Regions from separate parts of the Enterovibrio litoreus genome, predicted to be linked through region 1. Evidence: predicted binding sites of a transcription regulator. Region 1 holds the regulator's gene; each other region holds the start of a gene.
What was found. Region 1 encodes CRP, which controls carbon source genes, mostly activating them, when cyclic AMP is high. Its sites were predicted from a motif close to TGTGANNNNNNTCACA; they were not measured.
Positions count from the first base shown of each region.

Region 1 (6,320 bases):
TGAGCCTCGCGCGTCAACTTCAACTTACTGTCAAGCCTGTGGACATGGATGATGAAGGTATGTTGCCAGACTCGCTGCAAGCGGCCTGTCAGCAGTATCAACCGCGCATGGTGTACTTAACACCAACGCTTCAAAACCCTACCACCGCCATCATGAGCGAATCTCGCCGCAAGGCACTGATTAACGTGTGTCAAACTCAGCAATTAGTGATTGTCGAAGACGATGTCAACGGATTACTGCCGCGAGAGCGACCGCAGCCTTTTGTCAATCTGGCGCCAGATGATGTGATTTATATTGGCGGAATGGCGAAAACGTTGGCACCAGGGTTACGTTTGGGTTTTCTGCATCTGCCTGAGCGTTTCTACCCGCAATTTGTTAATGCACTGCAAAATCACAGTTGGATGATCAGCCCCTTGCTCACCGCCATGGCGGCGATCTTGTTGGAAAATGGCGGGGCAAACCAGATCCTAGAAACAATACGTACTGAAATGGAACAACGCTGGGCATTACTACAACAATATCTTGGCAATGCGGATCTGCGTTTTCATCCCAATGGTTTTCATGGTTGGTTACGACTCCCCGATGAATGGTCATTGAGCGAATTCCTCACTGCGTGTAAAGCGCAGGGGTTGGAGATCAAATCATCCGAGCTGTTTGTGCCAGCGGGATATTCAGCACCGCCTTGCGTGCGGATTGCAGTGAGTGCCCCCCCCAATCGAGAAACGCTGGAAAACGGCTGCCAGCAGCTGGCACAATTACTGGCCAATCCCCCGCTGTCCGAATTTGCAATGTGAGTGTGACCTTGATGACTGAAAATTTCGAGCCCATGAAATGGGGACGTAACCCCCACGTGCAAACACTGTTGCCTCGCTTTGTCAGACGCAAAGCCTTGTTTGAACCGATCTGGCAGCGCATAGATACCCCTGACGGTGACTTTCTCGATCTGTGCTGGACAGAGCCACCAGAACAAGCCCAAGGCAAACCTGTCGTTATTTTGTTTCATGGTTTGGCGGGATGCTTTTACAGCCCATACGCCAACGGCCTGCTCAACGCCTTCAAACAACAAGGTTGGCTCGGTGTCATGATGCATTTTCGAGGCTGTAGCGGTCTGATTAACCGCCAGCCACGCAGCTACCACTCAGGTGAAACCAGTGATGCGCGTTTTATGCTGGAATATATCCGCGAGCGCTTCCCCGATGTGCCGCGTGTGGCAACGGGTGTATCACTGGGCGGCAATATGTTGGTGCGTTACCTGGCTGAATTTAACCATGACCCACTGATTCATGCCGGTTGTGTGATCAGCCCACCTCTCGATTTAGCCGCCTGTTCATCGCGTATTCAGCTCGGGTTTTCCAAGGTTTATCAGGCTTACTTGCTGCGCTCAATGAATCGTACCCTGTCGAGAAAACTCGAACGCCACCCCGAAATTGGTCATTGGAAAAGTGGTCAGAAAGTGAAGATATCGACACTCTATGAGTTTGATAAAACCGTCACTGCACCGCTTCATGCCTTTGAGAGCGCCGAGCATTATTATCAGCAATGTAGTGGCTTAGACGTACTGCAAAACATCACCACGCCGCTGAAGGTGATTCATGCCAAAGACGACCCGTTCATGACAGAAGCGGTGATCCCAACACAGCCATTGCCAGAGAATATTGACTATCACCTAACGGAATACGGTGGTCATGTCGGATTTGTGTCAGGCTCACTCAATGCACCAGAGTTCTGGCTTGAGAAAGAAGTGCCACGCTGGTTGGCCCAGCACTTAAAATAACCACAATGAGCCAATCGCCGAACAAGCTTTCGCTGAACAAGCATCTTGAGGTAGCTCGAGAATATAGGTGTACAATGCCACCTTCCGCCACCGTTTTATGTTGTAGGTATCGCGATGATCATCCCTTGGCAAGAAATCCCAGAAGAGACCCTGAAAAACTTGGTTGAGCACTTTGTTCTGCGCGAAGGCACAGACTATGGTGAGCAAGAAGCCAGCTTCGATGAAAAAGTCGAGCAGGTCTATGCCCTGCTCAAGAACAAAGAAGCCATGGTGGTCTATTCTGAGTTGCACGAAACGGTCGATATCAAACACGCGCGATCACTTGGCGCTTAACGTCTGCTTGACCAAGACGTCACTCCCTGTTAATTGTTTGACATCATTTTAAAAATTGACAGGGTTTGTCATGTCTGCAAAACACCCTATTATTGCAGTCACCGGTTCATCTGGGGCAGGAACTACTACCACTTCCGACGCATTTCGGAAGATATTCAATATGATGGACATCCGCGCTGCCTGGGTTGAAGGCGACAGCTTTCACCGTTTTACACGTCCGGAAATGGACGTTGAAATTCGCAAGGCCAGAGAGCAAGGACGGCACATCAGCTATTTTGGCCCTCAAGCCAATGATTTCCCAAGGCTCGAATCATTCTTCGATGAATATGGTAAACACGGTACGGGAAAATTCCGCCGCTATTTACATACCTTTGATGAAGCCGTGCCTTATAACCAAATGCCAGGTACGTTTACAGCATGGCAAGATTTGCCTGAGAATAACGACTTGATGTTCTATGAAGGGCTTCACGGTGGTATTGCCGACGGCGAAATTAACGTGGCTCAGCATGTTGATTTGCTCATTGGCATGGTGCCGATCGTGAACCTTGAATGGATTCAGAAATTTGTTCGCGACACGCGCGACCGCGGCCACTCGCGAGAGGCTGTGATGGATTCTATCGTGCGATCAATGGACGATTATCTTAACTACATCACGCCGCAGTTTAGTCGCACACACATTAACTTCCAGCGCGTCCCAACGGTTGATACTTCTAACCCACTCAACGCCAAAGGCATTCCAAGCCTCGATGAGAGTTTTGTCGTCATACGTTTTCGCGGCATCAAGAAAGTGGATTTCCCTTATTTGCTGGCCGTGATCCAAGGCTCTTTCATGTCACGACATGACACCTTAGTTGTGCCTGGGGGCAAAATGAGCTTCGCCATGGAGTTGATCATCCAACCGCTTATTCAGCAGTTAATTGAAACAGGCAAGATAAGCTAAACCCGCGAGAGCCTCCCCTTTTCTTGTATGAAGATCTTGGCAACCCATTGATAAACAGTTAATAGCAAAACAAAGGAGGTCGTGCCCTCCTTTGTTTTATAGTCACTTCCAACAAAACCGCAAACACGCCATTAAGCCGCTTCACGAATCTCATAAGAGTGGGTCATTTCAATACCGGCACCCAGCATCAAACACACCGAGCAGTATTTCTCTAGGCTGTCTTTAACCGCAGAAGCCACCAATGCTTCATCCAACGCAGTCCCTGTCACCACAAAGTGAATATTGATATGGGTGAACAAGCGCGGTGCTTGCTCCCGGCGCTCAGCAGTAAGTTCAGCTTCACAATATAATACTGCTTGATTAGCCGCTTTAAGCGCTGCAACCACGTCGACAGAGCTGCATCCACCAGCTCCCATCAATACCATTTCCATTGGACTTGGCGCTTTTTCTCCACCATTGCCATCCATGACGATGCTATGGCCTGAATTCGATTGTCCTAGGAAGGTCTCTTTTCCGCACCACTTGACGCTTGCTCGCATCTATTTCTCCTGTTTACTTTCAGTGTCGTGATCTTGTCCACGTTTTTAGCCTTTAATAGGGGGGGAAGTCCATATCAAAATCAAGAAATCGTGCTGGAAAAAGGATAAACTCAATGACTCAAACAGAGAGCTTGTAGCCTGACGGTTGACACTTTATGCTATCCCACGGACTTGTGCCGCAGGACGGTGGGCTAAGGAAGACTCATCAGGCAACAACTGCAGAGGAAATGAGAGATATGGTTCCAGGAAAACCTCAAACAGACCCAACACTAGAGTGGTTCCTTTCACACTGCCACATTCATAAGTACCCATCAAAAAGTACGCTGATTCATGCTGGTGAGAAAGCTGAAACGCTTTATTACATCGTGAAAGGCTCTGTGGCTGTACTTATCAAGGATGAAGAAGGCAAAGAGATGATCCTTTCTTACCTCAACCAGGGCGACTTCATTGGCGAACTTGGTCTATTTGAGGAAGATCAGGAGCGTACAGCTTGGGTTCGCGCTAAATCTCCATGCGAAGTTGCTGAAATCTCATTCAAGAAGTTCCGTCAGCTGATTCAAGTGAATCCGGACATTTTGATGCGCCTTTCTTCTCAGATGGCTCGTCGTCTGCAAATCACTAGCCAAAAAGTAGGTGACTTAGCATTCCTAGATGTGACGGGTCGTATCGCGCAAACATTGCTTAACCTGGCGAAACAGCCAGATGCTATGACTCACCCAGACGGTATGCAAATCAAGATCACCCGTCAGGAAATCGGTCAAATCGTGGGTTGCTCACGTGAAACCGTTGGTCGTATTTTGAAGATGCTGGAAGAGCAGAACCTCATTTCTGCACACGGTAAAACTATTGTGGTTTACGGCACTCGCTAAGCATTATTGCTTTGAAATGAAAGCCACCGTTTACGGTGGCTTTTTTGTTTGAGCCTGATCACTATCACGCCAAAATTCCCACAAAACCCATTTCTCAGTGCTACCTTTCAAAGCAAAGCATGTATACATTTACGTGCAACGTTTTTGCGATGATGGAGCATCGATATGGACATGGAACACCTAGTGTTTAGTCATACCAACACGACACCGGCTCTTGTTCCTTGGGGTCAAGTCAGCACCGAATTGACGGGTTTTACTGGCGTATCTCACTATCATCTACAACGCATGCTCGGCGATGACGGACGAAAATCAGTACCGCCGTCTCACGAAGAATGGCCTTCAAGCTTACTGTCAGAACCCAGCTAATCTGCACTCCCCTAAAATCCTCAAAGGGGCAGTAGTGATTGAGCACTGGACGATGACTTACTGATCGGTACTTTCAAATATTTTATCTGCAGAAGCCTCAACAAAACCTTGATACAGGCTGCCATCTGGTAACGGATAACGTTTTGCAAACTCGTAAAAACCACCTGGAATATTCAGATCGCCATCACTGAAGTTTACCGTCACCTTATCGGCCATGGTCGATGATTGCTCCAAACGCACTTGCGGATCCCCTTTCACTTCACCGCCAGATTCATTAATCGCAAAACCTGAATCACGCAGCAATTTGTTCACCTCCATCACCTCATGAAGTGTACTCAACTGATTAACACTCACCGTAAAGTGATTAGCGCCAAATCCATGAGCAGACAGCCAACCTGCATATTCACTTTCCGCTGCGAGCTGTTGATAGGTTGCGGTGTCAATACTCCACAAACGACCACTATACAAGAACGCGGGATCATTAAGTGCCGTGTCATCTACCTGATCAACCAAGGCACGAACAGCCTGTTGCAGTTCTGTGGAGCACTGCCCTACCAAAAGCTCACTGATAAACACCTTAGGTGCATCAGGGTGAGGATGCTCATAATGGCGCGCGAACAATTTCTTCGCTTTAAAATGGTATTCCCCCATAGGGACATAGCCAATCGCAATAAACGGCGCAGCCAAGCGATCTAGCCCTACTTTAGGGAGCGCGAAGGTGCGTAATGCAATGTGGTCATTAAGAAGCGGAGTGCCTTCTTCCAACAACGCATGCACTTTCGCCGCCGACGGGCATAACCTATCGATATAGTCTTTCCAAAGCCCATCAAATAAAGCCTGAACGCGTTCCATCACATCCTCCTACATTGAGTGTTCGCAGTTATTATTGGTGATCGGTTGTTGCTGTTTTATCGCTACAACGACAGCCCAGGGCTGAGCTGATCAGGTAAGGACACATCCTCCCCTTCCATTGACGCCATCGGGTAGGCGCAATAGTCAGCGGCATAGTATGCACTTGGGCGTAAATTGCCTGACGCACCCGGCCCACCAAATGGCGCATCGCCACTCGCACCGGTTAGTTGGCGATTGCGGTTAACGATGCCGGCGCGAATATGGTCAAGGAAATATGCCCACTCTTCATCATCGGTAGAAATTAACCCTGCTGACAAACCGTAGCGCGTGTCATTGGCAAACGTCACGGCCTGCGCGAGCGTGTCATAACGCACAACTTGCAATAGCGGGCCAAAGTACTCTTCATCGGGTAATTGGGCGACTTGGCTCACTTCAATAATACCTGGAGTGACCACAGCATCATGCAGCAACTGAGCTTTGAGAAGCGGTTCCCCACCCAGCGATTCAAGGTTATCCTGCGCAGCAAGAATGCCTTCAGCGGCGCGAACAGAGATTTGTGACCCCATGAACGAGGCGGGTTCATCAAACTGGCCACCCACTTTGATGTTTTTGGTCATCTCAACCAAACGCGCAAGCAATGCGTCGCC
Region 1 covers NZ_CP166194.1:3,241,567-3,247,886, forward strand. The annotation lists gene AB8599_RS14530 (PLP-dependent aminotransferase family protein) at 1-794, shown strand, start outside; gene AB8599_RS14535 (hydrolase) at 806-1,774, shown strand; gene AB8599_RS14540 (YheU family protein) at 1,889-2,107, shown strand; gene AB8599_RS14545 (phosphoribulokinase) at 2,178-3,047, shown strand; gene AB8599_RS14550 (OsmC family protein) at 3,179-3,586, opposite strand; gene crp (cAMP-activated global transcriptional regulator CRP) at 3,823-4,455, shown strand; gene AB8599_RS14560 (hypothetical protein) at 4,621-4,821, shown strand; gene AB8599_RS14565 (DUF1338 domain-containing protein) at 4,879-5,673, opposite strand; gene astD (succinylglutamate-semialdehyde dehydrogenase) at 5,736-6,320, opposite strand, start outside.

Region 2 (6,320 bases), 810 kb from region 1:
CTGGCATGATGCCCATTTGGTAGGCGATGCCTCCCACAATTAAGCCAAATTCGCTGTAGTTAAACAGCGTGAGGGTGGCGAATAGTGAGGTGCGGACACGAAATTTGAAGCCATTGAATATGACGTAGTAGAGCAAGCCTTTGAGTGGCAGCAGCAACAACAGCAACAGTGCAATCATCAGCCCTTGCAAGGTCGGTTGTTCTGATAAGCCGATATTGAGGAAAAAGCACACCAGAAAGAGCTCTTTCAGGTTGAACAATGATTTGGCCATTTCAGACGCACGTGGGTGCGCAGCCATCATCATGCCCAAGATAAGTGCACCAAGGTCTGCTTTCACGCCGACGGCATCGAAAAACCCCGCCCCAGCGACCAATGCGAGGAATACGCCGTAAAGCACTAATACTTCACCGTGACCGACGCGATCCAATATTTTGAAGAACAATGGGCGAACCAATGGCAGTGCAAATAACAGCAAAGCTTCAATGCCCGGCACTTTCCCTGAAGCAATGGTCAGGAATATTACGGCGAAGATGTCCTGCATGATCAGGACACCAATGGCTAACGTACCGTAGGTGGCGTTCATTTCTCCTTTCTCTTGCAGAGCTTTAATGGCAAAAACGGTACTGGAGAAGGAGAGAGCAAAGGCTACGAGTACAATGTCATTTAGCGCAAGGCCGGCAAAGGCCGACAGTCCGACAGCTTTAAAGCCTAACAAGCAAAGTGAGAATAGCGCGGTTGTCATCACATTGTGCAGTGTGGCGCCAAACCAGATTTCTTTATTGAGCAGAGACTTAACGTCTAGTTTTAGGCCAATAGTAAACAGCAGCAAGGTGACACCCAAATCGGCGAGTGTCTGGATCAAGGGGGTAGAGGTAAATCCTGCCGCATGTAAGCCAAAACCCGCGATCAAGAAACCGACAAGTGGTGGCATGTGGCAGCGAAGCATTATAAAACCACTGAAAAATGCGACGGCAATAATAGCGAGATCCATGGGTATGATGTTTTCCTTGCGAAAGAATGACGCGTGTTAGCCCAAACCTGATAGGAAAGGTGGCCTAACCAACAGAAAATGATAAGAATTTAAACAGTATAATAAAACATAGGCAACACGGTTAACCAGTGTTGCCTATGAAGCAAAGCATAAAAACGCTCAATCTGAGCGCTCATTGTGTAACAGAGTTTTAGTCTTCGAGCAGTTTCTGAAGCAAGATGCCGTTTAGCATGGCGCGTTTAACCAAGGCAAATGCACCGAGTGTCGGTGTGGATGACAAGCTCGCAGCTACAACAGGAAGATTCTGGTGGAAAGCTCTCAGCGATTGGTTTTCTACGCAACGTTGAATGGCTGGGAATACCACGCTTTTTGCCTCGGTGATCTCTCCTGAAATGACGATTTGCTGAGGATTAAACAGGTTAATCGTCATGGCGATGGCTTTGCCTAAGTGATTACCGACCTTGACTAGCACCTGACGTGCTAGCTCATCACCAGCAACAGCGGCGCGGCAGATGTCAGAAACATTAAGGTCTTTTTTGCCTTGAAGCATACTCTCATGACCTTGAGCCAACAGTTGCTGCGCATGTTCAATAATGGCGGGGTTTGACGCAACCGTTTCTAGGCAGCCAAAGTTACCGCACTGGCATTTCTTGCCAAGTGGGTCGATTTGAATGTGCCCAATTTCGCCAACGTTACGGTTATAGCCCAAGAACACCTGACCGTTAACGATAATACCGGCGCCTGCCCCATTGTGAACACTAACGAGCAGGGTGTCGTAATAATTTTTACTCACCCCGAAATAATGTTCTGCCAATGCCTGACCGCGTGTGTCATTACCGATGTAACATTGCACACCAAATTCGTCACGAATTAAGTCACTTAACGGTAATTTGTCGATGGCAATATGTGGCATGTATTCGACGATACCTGTTTCGGCATCGACGAGGCCGGGTAGCGAAATCGCCACGGCAATCAGTTCTTTGACAATGTCTTGCTGGCTGGCGAGGAAGCTATGAAGGTGATAGAGAAGACCTTCAATGAGCGTCTCTTGATTAGGGTAATGGAACGGTTCGTCGTGCTCGGCCAGAGGCTTGCCCGACAAGTCGAACAGCGTGAGCTCGATGCGGTCACGGCCGAGTCGCACAGCAAGGGAATGGAAAGGGGCGCATTCGGTGGTCAGCGAGATGGCTCGTCGACCGCCTGTGGACGCTTGTTGCGCGACCTCTTTGATTAGGCCGCGCTCAAGCAACTGGCGGGTAATTTTGGTAACACTTGCTGGAGCAAGACTGCTCACATCAGCAATTTGGATTCGAGAAATCGGGCCTTGTTGGTCGATAAGTCGATAAACGGCGGCACCGTTCAACTGTTTAACCAGATCTACGTTACCAATTTGTCCGCCTGTCATAAATGTCCTAATTCAATGTATATTCGCCGTTAACTACAGTCGCTTTGACATTGAAATCGCGATCAAACACGGTCAGGTTAGCGACATATCCATTCTTGATAGCCCCTAGCTTGTTGTCCACGCCGATTGCTCGTGCTGGATACAAGGTTGCCATGCGGATCACTTCATCCAAAGCGATGCCTACATGTTCGACAGAGTTTTGTACTGCTTCAATCATGGTCAATGCCGAACCGCCAAGTGTGCCATTTTCATCAACACACTTACCATCTCGGTAATATACTTTCTTACCTACAAAAATAAAGTGATCCATGTCTGCTCCTGCAGGCGCTGCTGCATCAGTAACAAGAACCAGTTTCTCGCCTTTCAATTTGTGGGCAATGCGAATGTTTGCATAATCAACGTGGAAACCATCTGCAATCACACCCGTATAAACTTCCGGCGTGTCGTAGATAGCGCCAACCATACCTGGCTCACGACCCGCAATTGGCGTCATCGCATTGAACAGGTGAGTGGCAAAGGTGATACCCGCTTTAAAGCCTTGACGGGCTTCGACATAGCTTGCGTTGGTGTGGCCTGCTGATACTACAATACCCGCATCAGCCAGTTGACGAATATGCGCCGCTGGCGTTAGCTCAGGTGCCAGTGTCACTTTCGTTACTACGTCCGCATTGGCTGCAATGAAATCGATCATTGCGTCATCAGAGCGGCGAATGTAATCCACGCTATGAATGCCTTTTTTGGCAACGTTGAGGTATGGACCTTCAAGGTGCAGACCAAGAGCTTGATGCTGATATTTTGCTTGGTAGTCACGAATTGCACTGACTGACGCCTGCATGTCTTCGTCAGAAGACGTGATCAGTGTTGGCAAGAAGCTAGTACAGCCAGACTTCAGATTGGCCAAATGCATCGTGTGGATAGTGTCTGCAGTCACTTCGTCGTTGAACATCACACCGCCACAACCGTTAAGTTGTAGGTCGATGAAGCCAGGGCTCAGATATGCGCCGTCAAGTGAGCGAGTTTCAATGCCTTCTGGCAATTCACTTTCAGGACAAACGTTCTGGATCAGGCCACCATCAACGATGACAGCATGATTATCCAGCACTTCGCTACCAGTAAAAATTCGGCAGTTAATCAGTGCGTACATGAATACTTCCTTACCTTACAGGTTTTTGATGTTTTCAGCTTCTAGCTCATGGAAGTACTTCACTGTCTTCACCTTCAGTTCAGCGGTTGACGGTTCGTCACATACCATCAGTGCTTTAGGGTGCAGTTGAAGCGCAGAAACTGTCCATAGGTGGTTCACTGAACCCTCAACCGCGGCTTGCAGAGCAAGCGCTTTGTTGTGGCCAGTAACCAGAATCATCACTTCTTTTGCGTCAAGCAAGGTACCTACGCCAATAGTCAGTGCGTGTTTAGGTACTTGGTTGATGTCATTGTCAAAGAAACGAGAGTTAGCAATACGCGTATCTTCCGTCAAGGTTTTGATGCGAGTACGTGATGAAAGTGACGATGCTGGCTCGTTAAATGCGATGTGACCGTCGTTGCCAATGCCACCCATGAATAGGTTGATACGACCGTAAGATTTAATCTTCTCTTCGTAACGTTGGCATTCTGCTTCATGATCGTCAGTGTTGCCGTTCAGAAGGTTAATGTTTTCTTCTTTAATATCAATATGATTGAAGAAGTTATTGAACATAAAGCTGCGGTAAGATTCTGGATGATCTGCTGGGATACCACAGTACTCGTCCATGTTGAACGTGACGACGTTTTTAAAGCTTACTTCGCCCTGCTTATGAAGATTAATCAGTTGCTTATAGGTGTTCAGTGGGGTGCCACCAGTCGGCAAACCCAGAACAAACGGACGATCTTCAGTTGGAGCAAATTTGTTAATCTTATCAACAATATAGCGCGCTGACCAAAAGCCTACTTCATGTGCGGTTTGTAAAGGGATAAGTCTCACGGTACACCTCTTAATTAATTCAAATTCAGACTATACAGCATAGTGGATTTGTATCTTAGTTTTCATCATAAAATAAGTTTTATGATGGCGCTAGCAAAAAACAGGATCTCGTATCGTTTTGAGTGACAAAAATCACAATTGCACCTGTTTTAATTTGCGGGGCGAAATTAATGGAATAAACTCCACCTGACTCACATTGGATAGTAAAAAAAGTCCCATGTTGTCATTACAACTCTGAGAAAGAACCACTATAGGGGGAACACAGGTGAATATTCTCGGTTATTTCCAAAAAGTAGGTAAAGCGTTAATGGTACCCGTTGCCACGCTTCCTGCAGCTGCAATCCTAATGGGTATCGGCTACTTTATCGATCCGACCGGTTGGGGCGCAAACAGCGTTCTGGCGGCATTTTTGATCAAAGCAGGCGCTGCAATCATTGATAACATGTCTTGGCTGTTTGCTGTAGGTGTTGCCTATGGTATGTCTAAAGACAAAGACGGCGCTGCTGCGCTAGCCGGTCTGGTTGGTATGTACGTAGTGACTACGTTACTGTCGCCAGGTGCTGTTGCTCAAATTCAAAACATTGACCCAAGTGCTGTTCCAGCGGCTTTCGGTAAGATCCAGAACCAATTTGTTGGTATCTTGGTCGGTATCATGTCAGCGGAACTGTACAACCGTTTCTCACACGTAGAACTGCACAAAGCGTTGGCGTTCTTCTCTGGCAAGCGTCTGGTTCCAATCGTTACCTCTTTTGCTGCAATCATTGTTTCTTTCATCCTGATGTACGTTTGGCCAAGTGTTTATGGTGGTCTGGTTAGCTTCGGTGAAGGTATTCAAGGTATGGGCGAATTGGGTGCAGGTATCTATGCATTCTTTAACCGTCTTCTTATTCCTGTTGGTCTGCACCACGCTCTGAACTCAGTATTCTGGTTCGACGTTGCAGGCATTAACGATATTCCTAACTTCCTTGGTGGCGCTAAGTCCCTAGCTGAAGGTACTGCAACTGTTGGTGTAACAGGTATGTACCAAGCGGGCTTCTTCCCAATCATGATGTTTGGTCTGCCAGGTGCGGCACTAGCTATCTACCACACGGCTAAGCCTGAGAACAAAGAGAAAGTAGCATCTATCATGATCGCTGCTGGTTTCGCATCATTCTTTACCGGTGTGACTGAACCACTAGAATTCTCGTTCATGTTCTTAGCACCTGGTCTTTACGTGCTTCACGCATTGCTGACAGGTATCTCTGTATACATCGCTGCATCTATGCAGTGGATTGCAGGTTTCGGTTTCTCTGCAGGTCTTGTTGACTTGTTCTTGTCTACACGTAACCCGCTGGCTGTTAACTGGTACATGCTTATCGTTCAAGGTTTGGTATTCTTCGGTATCTACTACGCAGTATTCCGCACCGCGATCGTTAAGTTCAACCTGAAAACGCCTGGTCGTGAAGATCTAGATGACGACGCTGAATCAAATGGCGTTGAAGCATCTAAAGAGACCGGTATCCTGGCTCGCCAGTACCTGAAAGCACTAGGTGGTCACGACAACCTAACCACTATCGATGCATGTATTACTCGTCTTCGTCTGACTGTTAAAGATGGCGCTCAGATCGACGAGAAAACACTGAAAGCACTGGGTGCGATGGGTGTTGTTAAATTGGGCACCAATAACCTTCAGGTTATCTTGGGTCCATTGGCAGAAATTGTTGCTGGCGAAATGAAAAAAGTTGGCACAACTGAAGATTTGTCAGAAATCAAACTGCCTTAATTAAAATATACTGACTAAACAGTCAATATAGCCGGCCCTTAGCGGGGTCGGCTTTTTTTGGGCCGAATTCGGCCAAATCGTAGGGAAATACGTATATGAATAAGACATTTAAGATTGGATTCTTATCTGCAGCGGTTGCCGCCGGTCTTGCTGGTTGTGGCATTCTGCCTTCTGGCTCTGCACAACAAGCAACGGTTGATGC
Region 2 covers NZ_CP166194.1:2,432,278-2,438,597, reverse strand. The annotation lists gene AB8599_RS10675 (cation:proton antiporter) at 1-991, opposite strand, end outside; gene AB8599_RS10670 (ROK family protein) at 1,182-2,396, opposite strand; gene nagA (N-acetylglucosamine-6-phosphate deacetylase) at 2,404-3,540, opposite strand; gene nagB (glucosamine-6-phosphate deaminase) at 3,556-4,356, opposite strand; gene nagE (N-acetylglucosamine-specific PTS transporter subunit IIBC) at 4,622-6,118, shown strand; gene AB8599_RS10650 (beta-N-acetylhexosaminidase) at 6,214-6,320, shown strand, end outside.
Region 2: the regulator CRP is predicted to act here: its motif matches at 4,478-4,493, upstream of nagE (N-acetylglucosamine-specific PTS transporter subunit IIBC).

Region 3 (6,320 bases), 1.7 Mb from region 1:
TTTGATTACGAAACCTTTGGCATTAGCCCTGCTCTCGATCGACCTTGTCAGTTTGCAGGCGTACGAACAGATAAAGACTTCAATATCATTGGTGAACCGTTGGTGATTTATTGTCAGCCACCCAATGACTATTTGCCTCAGCCAGAGGCGTGCTTGATCACCGGCATTACGCCTCAAGTCGCTGTCAGCCGAGGTCTTCCTGAGCCAGAATTCATCGCCAAAATCCATGAGCAACTCTCCCTGCCGGGAACGTGCTCTGTCGGCTATAACAATATTCGATTTGATGATGAAGTCTCACGCTACACGCTTTACCGTAACTTCTTTGACCCTTACGGATGGAGTTGGCAAAACGGTAACTCACGTTGGGATTTATTGGATGCCATGCGCGCCGCGTTTGCACTTCGCCCTGATGGCATAGAGTGGCCAGTCAACGCCGAGGGTTTCACCAGCTTTAAGTTAGAGCACCTTTCCGTCGCCAATGGCATTGAACATGCCAATGCACACGATGCAATGGCCGATGTCATTGCCACCATCGAAATGGCGAAGAAGTTCAAGCACGCCCAGCCACGCTTGTTTGACTACCTTTATGCACATCGCAATAAAAACAAACTAACCGCACTGATCGACATCGTTGCCATGAAACCGCTGGTGCATGTTTCGGGCATGTTTGGCACTGAACGTGGCAATACAAGTTGGGTTGTTCCTGTTGCGTGGCACCCTGATAACAAAAACGCCGTTATTGCCATTGATCTGGCGCTCGATCCCTCGCCATTGTTTGATTTAGACGCTGACGCACTTCGTGAGCGCCTCTATACAAAACGTGCTGATCTGGCACCTGATGAGTTACCGGCTCCCATCAAACTCATCCATATTAACAAATGCCCGGTGCTGGCTGAGGCAAAAACCTTGCGCCCAGAAGATGCCGCTAGGCTTGGCATTGATCGTCAGTCTTGTTTGGACAACCTAAAGAAACTTCAGGCGCAACCTCAAATAAGAGAAAAACTGATCGAGCTTTACGCTGAAAAGCGAGAGTACGGGGATAGTAACAACATCGATGCTGCGCTCTATGATGGCTTCTTCTCACCGTCTGATCGCTCCACCATGGATATCATTCGTCAAACCAAACCTGAAAATCTTGCTGCTCTTGAAATCAACGTCGCCGACAAGCGAATTCATCCGCTGCTGTTTCGTTACCGTGCACGAAATTTTTCTTGGACACTGACTGACACCGAACAAAAGAAATGGCACCTTCATCGCCGCGACTATTTCGAAACGCATTTGCCTGAATACATGGCAAGATTAGAAGATCTGGTGGAGGAACATCAGAGCGACACAAAAAAATTAGCGGTTTTGAAATCCGTTTATCACTATGTCGAATCGCTTGTATCTTAGTGTTTCTCGCGACCCTTTCATCAATACCGTGTGACGTGCGCTATACACCCCTAAAGAAACAGGGGTGTTACATTTGAAATTTTGTGATTTGAGTCCACACTTTTCTTATAAGAGATAGTGAGGTGGATGACACAATGGTCACGAAGGTAAACAGTCGGTGCTACCGCTTTTCTGATGTCGATTTCGAGCCAGAAAGCCGTTCCTTGTATTGGCAAGACCGGACAGTAAGCATGCTCACCTATGAAGAGTGTCGTTTGCTGGAAATGCTTTGTTACCATGCGGGCGAGGTGCTTTCTGCACGCGTTCTCTATGCATCAACATCGTTGCCAGATTCTTCATTTTCTCAGCACCAAAATAGCCTTTGTTCGCTGCTTGCCAAGTCTTATCGCCATGGTGAAAAGGTGCTTCCGCTCGATGTGGTAGGCGATCACGGTTATCGCGTCGCTTTACCGCAAAAAACGTATCAACGACAAGCTGAAACGGTTCCAAATCCTTCAGAGCCTGACCCTCTCGACATCCACATTGATGAGCCCGTTCAAGAAGTGCAGGCAAAGCGTAATCTGATGCCCATCGTGACTGGGGTGATTTTATCAGTGCTTGGGGCGGCTGCTACGATTGTCTATCTGATGTAACACCGTCCATCTTGCCTAACTAGTGTGCAATGACGGCAATTACTGCGTTTTGAACAAGATTTTCATGCAGCGCTCAGACTAGAATAGTCTCACGACTTTCTTTCAGGGGCTTCGACGTGAAATATCTTCTCGGCTTCGCACTCATTGCGCTCTATACCCTAGTGGGTAATTTATTGACCCAACTGCTACATCTTCCCATACCCAGCAGTGTCATTAGCATGCTGCTGCTTTTTGTGAGCCTGACAACCGGCATCATACCTGGTCGCTGGGTCAAAGATGCTTGCACAGTGCTTATCACCATCATGCCCTTGTTTTTTATCCCTGCCAGCATGGGGCTAATGGATCATTTTCACTTATTGATCAGCGATTCAATGCCGTTATTAGGCGCCACAATATTGAGCTCGGTCGTTGTGCTTATTATCGTAGCTAAGACTCTCGATACGTATCATGGAGATGAGAACTAATGTGGCTTTTAGCAACCATTGTGGTGTACTTCATCGCCCGTCATATCGCCTTAAAGCTGCGTCATCCTATTTTTAATCCCTTGCTGATCAGCTTGCTTGTGCTGATGCCAATGGTGATTTATTCAGGCAATACCTACAAAGAATATTTTGATCAGAACAAAATCATCAATTTCATGCTTGGCCCTGCGGTGATTGCACTGGCGTATCCACTGTATGAGCAGATGCACGTGATCAAACGTCATTGGAAAATTATATTGCTCGCATGTCTTGCCGCGAGTTTGCTCTCGATGACACTCGGGTCGGCTTTTGCGTTATTAGCAGGAGGGAATTTACAGATTGCGGCTTCCGTCTTGCCGAAATCCATCTCTACGCCATTTGCACTCAGCACAGCACAACACATCGGTGGCATCCCAGCAGTAACTGCGGCCCTAGTTGTCGTCGCAGGGCTTTTCGGTGCGCTGATCGGCTACCCCTTGCTTAACATGATGAAAATTAAATCCTCTCTTGCACGAGGCCTGTCCATTGGCGCAGTTTCTCATGCCATAGGCACAGCAAAAGCGGCAGAAACGCACTACCAAGAAGGGGCCTTAAGTTCACTGGCATTAGTGATATGCGGGATCATGACGACGATTCTTGCCCCCTTCGTGTTCTATGTCATTGAGTTATTTGTTAATTGTAGTTCAATGATGACCTGTATCAAATGAAATCGAATTCATGTGAGGTCACTTATAATTATGTAATAACTAAGTTAATTGCATCATTAAAGTGACAATGATCACGTTAAATGGTCTGAGTTTGCTCGTAAAATGAGTCCCCATACAACAACACTTGGAGCAAACATGCGAGTTAGCATTCAAGAGGCGATTGCCACGCTTTCCTCACCGCTAAAAGAGGCCATGGAACAACTCTGTGCCTCTCCAGAGTTTGATGCGACGATCAGCGAACAAGAATATGAAAACTTGCTTGAAGTGTCAGGCCTGGCAGATAAAGATCTGCGGGTTGCCTTGCTGCCTGTTGCTGCGGCCTATTCAATTGCCCCAATTTCCAAATTCTATGTTGGCGCAATAGCACGTGGCGCTTCAGGTCGTCTCTACTTCGGTGCGAACATGGAATTTGAAGGTGTACAATTAAACCAATCCGTTCACGCCGAACAATCCGCTATCAGCCATGCTTGGTTGAAGGGTGAATCTTCGCTTAAAGACATCACCATCAATTACAGTCCTTGCGGGCACTGCCGCCAGTTCATGAATGAAATCAATGGCGCAGATACGCTAAACATTCAACTGCCCGATCGCGACGCCAAGTTATTGCATGAATACCTGCCTGAGCCGTTTGGCCCGATTGATCTCGGTATCGAGCAACCATTACTGGTGCCTGTCAATCATGGCCTGACAGCTGAAGAAGATGATGCACTGATTCAGGCTGCTGTTAGCGCAACCAATCGCAGCCATGCCCCGTATTCCCACAATTTAAGCGGTGCAGCGATTCGAGACATTCATGGAAACGTATTCTCAGGCATGTACGCAGAAAATGCCGCATTCAACCCTAGCCTTCCTCCGCTTCAAGTTGCGCTCATTGCCATGAACTTGGCCGATGTCGCATTGAAAGACATCCAAGACGTTGTTTTAGTAGAAAGAGCCAATGCGGTGATCAGCCACTTGCAAGACACCCAAGCGGTTTTAGAAGCCCTAAATCCTGACATCCCTTTGGGTTATCTGGCCATTTAACGCCCAGTTGGTGTGTTTATCGTCATAACATTGCAAAACGCCGGGTATCGCCGGCGTTTTCGTTATACCCGGCTGAAAAAGTTCGCTACTATCACGTCACTTTTCCTAATTTCTGTAAACGCATGAGCCAATCTCACAATCCCATTCTTGGCGCCACTTGGATGCTCACCGCTGGCGTTTGCTTTGCGATGATCAACAGCCTAGCGCAATACGTCAGCTTCAAAATGCAACTCCCTTCCACCACGGTTGCCTTTGTTCAGTACTTCATCGCACTGATTGTCATGATCCCTTGGCTCAGAAGCATGGGGATTCGCCAAGCACTTAAAACCGATCATCTCGGCATGCACTGCTTGCGCGTGTTTTTCTCAGTCATTGGTATCCAACTTTGGCTTTGGGCACTCGCCTATCCCGTGCCGATTTGGCAAGGCATTGCATTGCTGATGACCTCCCCGCTGTTTGCCACAATTGGTTCAGGCTTGTTCTTAGGTGAGCGTGTTGGCCCTGCCCGTTGGCTTGCCACACTCAGTGGTTTTGTAGGGGCAATGATCATTCTTGAGCCATGGTCAGACGATTTTAGCTGGGCAACCATGCTACCGGTCGGTGCTGCCTTCTTCTGGGCCACATACTCTTTGATGGTAAAAAAACTCTCCCACAACGACTCACCCACCACCATGGTGGTTTACCTGCTATTGCTTATCACGCCGTTTAACATCTTGCTAGCGATTCCAGATTGGACAATGCCAAAAGGAGAAATGGTGTGGCTAATGTTGCTTGGTGCAGGCCTGCTGACTGCTGTTGCTCAATGGGCTATTGCCAAAGCGTATGCCGCTGCGGATGCGTCATTCGTTCAGCCTTTTGACAATGCCAAACTGCCTTTGAATGTGTTGTTTGGCTTTTTGGTCTTTGGCTGGGTGCCACCGGGTCGCCTGTGGCTCGGCGCTGCCATCATCGTCGCTGCTGTGTTCTTTATCACCCATTGGGAAACACGAAAAGGCAGAAATAGTTAGTTTCAAGAACCGCCGCCTTTTTCGGTGGCGGTTCAACTTCTATCGGCCCAATTCACTGCAAATCGGTATGCCTAAGTCACCTCCCTCAATCGCTCCTCACCCATCAACCGTTCACTTGGTTCAATCTTCCTAAAACCTTTAAGAACACAAGGGCAAACGCTTGCGCAAACGTTTGCTTAAGGTAAAATCATCAGCAGTTAATTGCATTGATGGAAGATAATCATGATTGGAACAGCCACTCGTCCGGGCGCTACACGCGTCCTGCTGTTGGGCTCTGGTGAGCTAGGTAAAGAAGTCGCTATTGAGTGCCAACGTCTCGGCATTGAAGTCATCGCGTGCGACCGTTACGCAGATGCACCCGCCATGCAGGTTGCACATCGTAGCCATGTTGTCGATATGCTCGATGGTGATGCTCTCGCGGCCATCATTGCACAAGAAAAACCAGATTACGTGGTGCCTGAAATCGAGGCGATTGCCACTGATCGCCTCGTTGAGCTTGAAAAAACAGGTGTGAACATCATCCCTACCGCTCGCGCAACTCAGCTCACCATGAACCGTGAAGGCATTCGCCGCCTTGCCGCCGAAGAGCTTGGCGTCGCCACCTCTCCCTATGCCTTTGCTGACACGTCACAGGCATTTCACGCTGCGATTGAATCGGTTGGTATGCCATGTGTCGTAAAACCTGTCATGAGCTCATCCGGCAAAGGACAGAGCGTGGTGAAAACAGCGGCTGACATTGAGAAAGCATGGGCCTATGCACAAGAAGGCGGTCGCGCAGGACGTGGACGCGTGATTGTCGAAGGCTTTGTCGACTTTGATTATGAAATCACCCTGCTGACCATCAGTGCCACAGACGGCATCCATTTCTGTGCGCCCATTGGCCATCGCCAAGAAGACGGCGACTACCGCGAATCATGGCAGCCACAAGCCATGAGTGATAAGGCACGTCAGGCTGCAGAAGCATTGGCGAAAAAAGTCGTGGCTGCGCTAGGCGGCTATGGCTTGTTTGGTGTTGAGCTTTTTGTAAAAGGAGATGAAGTGCTGTTCAGTGAGGTGTCACCTCGCCCACACGATACCGGTATGGTGACGCTGATTTCG
Region 3 covers NZ_CP166194.1:1,535,352-1,541,671, reverse strand. The annotation lists gene sbcB (exodeoxyribonuclease I) at 1-1,392, shown strand, start outside; gene AB8599_RS06800 (hypothetical protein) at 1,515-2,024, shown strand; gene AB8599_RS06795 (CidA/LrgA family protein) at 2,141-2,488, shown strand; gene AB8599_RS06790 (LrgB family protein) at 2,488-3,192, shown strand; gene cdd (cytidine deaminase) at 3,328-4,215, shown strand; gene AB8599_RS06780 (DMT family transporter) at 4,338-5,222, shown strand; gene purT (formate-dependent phosphoribosylglycinamide formyltransferase) at 5,445-6,320, shown strand, end outside.
Region 3: the regulator CRP is predicted to act here: its motif matches at 3,253-3,268, upstream of cdd (cytidine deaminase).